DNA from 2 places in the Lysinibacillus sp. UBA5994 genome. Region 1 is predicted to be linked to the other one. Evidence: riboswitches for the same ligand, from Rfam matches in the RefSeq annotation. Region 1 holds a riboswitch; the other holds the start of a gene.
The links. A riboswitch is a leader RNA that binds a small molecule or an ion and turns the genes downstream of it on or off. The one in region 1 is predicted to bind preQ1.
Positions count from the first base shown of each region.

Region 2: linked by a shared signal. The riboswitch ahead of queF (preQ(1) synthase) and the one ahead of B3D98_RS10940 (QueT transporter family protein) in region 1 are both predicted to bind preQ1.

Region 1 covers NZ_DJAU01000031.1:31,828-34,036, reverse strand. Annotated here, with positions in the region: gene trpB (tryptophan synthase subunit beta) at 1-11, opposite strand, end outside; T-box leader at 70-269, opposite strand; gene B3D98_RS10940 (QueT transporter family protein) at 338-820, opposite strand; PreQ1 riboswitch class I at 827-871, opposite strand; gene B3D98_RS10935 (ABC transporter substrate-binding protein) at 1,193-2,209, shown strand, end outside.
Region 2 covers NZ_DJAU01000038.1:57,682-59,890, forward strand. Annotated here, with positions in the region: gene B3D98_RS12780 (S8 family serine peptidase) at 1-668, opposite strand, end outside; PreQ1 riboswitch class I at 978-1,024, shown strand; gene queF (preQ(1) synthase) at 1,150-1,650, shown strand; gene queC (7-cyano-7-deazaguanine synthase QueC) at 1,755-2,209, shown strand, end outside.

The DNA of each region.
Region 1 (2,209 bases):
ACTGTACTCATCTTAACTCGACTCCTCTATGCTAATTTTTCCAAAAAAAAAGCCACTCCAATCCCTCATAAAAAGGACGAGTAACCGTGGTGCCACCTTCATTCGCAATTTTTGCGCGCTTTCCTGCTCCGGTAACGGGGAGCGAAACGGCCTTACATTTGATAAGGCTGCTCTGAAGTCCATTCACAAGTCTGTACTACTGGTTTGCACCAACCACCAGCTCTCTAAAAGTAACAATGCTTGCTACTACTCTTCTTCCTTGCATTTATTAGAAAGAATTGTAGAGTATTTTCAGAATAGTGTCAAGAAAAAAGACGAATCTAAAAAGATCCGTCAGTTAAATCAAATTTTTAAAGTGAAGGCGTTTGTTTAATACATACATAATCGGTGCACCTACAGCTAATACAACAAATTCACCCGCCGCGACTGTTAGCCAAGTCCAGAAAAATGGCAACTCTAAAGCCAAGTTCAGCTCAAAGGCAATGATAAACATAGTACATGTAAAGAGCAATGTATTAATAATTAAACGTGCCCAAATATTTTTGACAAATTTACAGATTAAAATAAACAGGCCAAGTGTAATCATTGAATGACCTACACCAAAAACTAAATCGTAAATGCCAAGTGGTGAAAAGAGATTAGAGATCAATACACCAATAATAATCCCTACGGCAAAGCGTGGATTAAAGGCCACTAAATGGTTAAACATCTCAGATACTCGGAACTGTACCTCTGTAAAACCAAATGGGGCAACAAGCATGGTTACAGCTATATAGAGAGCCGCAATGATACCACTTGCTGCTAAAAATTTTATCTTCATATTCATTTCTCCTTAGTTTTTTTTCGTGGGATGGTTACGAACCACGGTGCTTTCACACAAGTAAATATTCTATTATAGATATCTAGTAGAAGTCAAATGTCAGACTTTGTCTATAATGTCCTATCGTCGCAAAATTGTCATAAATATTTTTTACTATGTTGAAAAAAGAAATCGATTAACTAAAACAGCGTAGTTTAGCGGTTTAAAGCGCCAAATTGAATGAAAAACTAAAATATTTTGTCACTTTTAAAAGTCAGAACATTCATAATGTTGTTGACGGAGCTCGATAATAACGATAATATAGCGATACATTCACACTTTGTTTGGATAAAGTGCGATAGATATTCGAGAATATAATCGGGGGGATTATTTGTGAAAAGCAATGTAAAGAAGTTGTCATTCCTTCTTTTTGGATTAGTGTTGCTTCTTGCTGCTTGTGGTAGCGGTGGCTCAGGTACAGCAGATTCAAAAGGAAATGAAAAAAACAATGCAAGTGAGAGCGGAAATGCAGATGATAAAACATATAAAATCGGGATTACTCAAATTGTTGAGCATCCATCGTTAAACGCAGCAACGGAAGGCTTTAAAAAAGCAATTGAAGATGCTGGTTTAAAAGTTGACTACGATCCACAAATTGCACAGGGAGATAATAGCCTTAACACAACAATTGCTAACAATCTAGTAAGTGCAAACGTAGATTTAATTTTTGCAAACTCTACACCTTCTGCACAAGCCGCTGCAACAGCAACAAGTGATATTCCAATTATTTTTACATCTGTTACAGATGCTGTTGGTGCACAGCTAATTGACTCAATGGAGAAGCCAGGGAAAAATATTACAGGCACAATCGATTTACATCCAGAAACGATTTCTAAAACTGTAGCATTCCTAAAAGAACTTGGTGCGAAAAAAGTAGGGATGGTCTACAATGCGGGTGAGCAAAACTCAGTTGCACAAGTTTCAGAAGTGAAAAAGGTTATGGACGAACAAGGTTTAGCGGTGGTAGAAGCATCAGCATCTACTTCAGCGGATGTAAAACAAGCGACAGAGTCTCTAATTGGTAAAGTAGACGCTTTCTATATTATTACTGATAACACAGTTGTTTCTGCATTAGAATCGGTAATTGATGTTGCCAATACTAATAAATTACCATTAATTGTAGGAGAACTAGATTCTGTAGCACGTGGCGGTTTAGCAGCTTATGGTTTTGAATATTTCGATATCGGTTATGAAGCAGGTCAAATGGCTGTGAAAATTTTAAAAGGTGAAGCTACACCTGCCGATACACCAGCACAATACCCACAAAATCTGAAATTATTAATCAATAAAAAAGTTGCAGATGATTTAGGCATCGAAATTAAAGATTCTTGGGGTGCCGAAATTCTAGAA
Region 2 (2,209 bases), on a different contig from region 1:
ACTGCTACCTTTATACCTTGTCCTTCAATTCCTTCATTCCAAAGCTGTTCGATGCCGAGGAAAGAAATACTTGTATTCATTTGAGCCTCTAATTGATCTTCCTTAATCAGTTCTGATGATTTCATTGTATTATCTTCAGATGCGTAAACAATTGCATCAGGTTCAATTAATGTTATTCCTTCTATTGAAAGCAGCTTTGGGAGATCATTTGCTTTCACAGTTGCTGCAAAACCGTTTAAAACAGTATCAAATGTGTAGCCTTGAGTCATTTGAACATTTTTAGTAGCTAATTCTTTCTTAACTTGTGCTTGTTGAGATTTTACATTTGATCGAACTTCATTTGCTCGCGCATTAGAGAACTTTTGGCCTTTCAATTGGCTCATTCCTTGCTCTAGTGCCACAGGCTTTTCAGATAAATGTACGATGACTGCAACTTCTTGATTGCCTGATACATTTTGTAAGCTTTCGTGAAGAGTTGGACCATCTTTAGACAAGCTTAGCTGTTCAGCGATAGCCGCCTTTAATTGAAGTATACTTTCACTTTGGCTATCCTGCTTGAATGGCTTCGAATCTTCAGCATTAGCACTCGATAATGGAACCAATAGAAAAAGCACCATAACGAAAGCTATCATACTACTTAAAAACTTCGTAAACTTAAACTTTTTCAAATCTCATTTCTCCCTCCGCTCTTAATTATCACACTTTTCAGTTTAGTGTGATATTTCCAATTTATCACAGGTGAGATAATTCGAATATCGGAATATTGAAAAATCTCAAAATATTGATAATTAGTATTACTTTGTCAAAAACGGATTAATTCTATTTTCCTAGTAATTTAATAAAAAAGTAGAACTTTCAAATGAGTATTGACTTACAGTGATTCATACTTTTTATCATTTAAGAGTTTTATAAAAAATCCATTTGACGTCCTGTATTATTTTTTGTACGATATTGAAGAAAAGAATGCCCGGACTAGAACGGGAGAGGTTCATAGCTGATACCCTCTATAAAAAACTATGGAAACATGACAATATGCCATGTCCATATCGGACGTGGCTTTTTTTATCTGTTTACTTATGTTTTAAATAGAATGATTGGTGATGCCTCTCTTGAAAAGTGTTGGGAAACATTTTACAAGGAGGTTTTTTTATGTCTGGCAGAAGTCATGAAGAAGGATTAAAGGATTTGACCCTATTAGGTAATCAAGGTACAAAGTATTCCTATGATTATGCACCTGAGGTATTAGAGGCAGTGGATAATCTTCATGCTAATCGAGATTATTTTGTTAAGTTTAATTGCCCAGAGTTTACTAGTTTATGTCCGCTTACAAATCAGCCGGATTTTGCAACGATGTACATTTCATATATCCCAGATAAAAAAATTGTTGAAAGTAAATCTCTAAAGTTGTATTTATTCAGTTTTAGAAATCACGGCGATTTCCATGAAGATTGCGTGAATATCATTATGAATGATTTAATTGCATTACTTGATCCAAGATATATAGAGGTTTGGGGGAAATTTACTCCACGTGGGGGTATCTCGATTGATCCATGGTGTAACTATGGGAAGCCAGGAACTAAATACGAAGAAATCGCCAATTATCGTTTAATGAACCACGATCTTAACCCAGAAAAAATTGATAATCGATAAATGAAGCAAGACAGAGGTTTTTAGCTACCCTCTTAAAAAAACTAAGAAGAAAGCAGCACTTTTTCTTAGAGTGCTGTTTTTTCGATATAAGGGAGTCTTTATAGATGAAAAAGGAAAAAGCAATTGTAGTATTTAGTGGAGGTCAGGACAGCACAACTTGTTTGTTCTGGGCAAAAGAACGCTTTGAAGAGATTGAGGCAGTAACTTTCGATTATGGTCAAAGGCATCGTCTTGAAATTGACTGTGCGAAGGTGATAACAGAGGAGCTTGGTATCAAGCATCACATACTTGATATGTCTCTCCTGAATCAACTTGCTCCGAATGCATTGACACGACAAGACATAAAGGTGAAGGACGGAGAAAATGGTGAGCTCCCATCGACTTTTGTGCCTGGCCGCAATCTCCTTTTTCTTTCATTTGCGGGCGTTTTAGCGAGCCAAGTAGGGGCAAAGCATATTGTAACAGGTGTTTGTGAAACTGATTTTAGTGGATATCCGGATTGCCGAGATGTCTTTATTAAATCCTTAAATGTAACGTTAAATTTATCGATGGATGATTC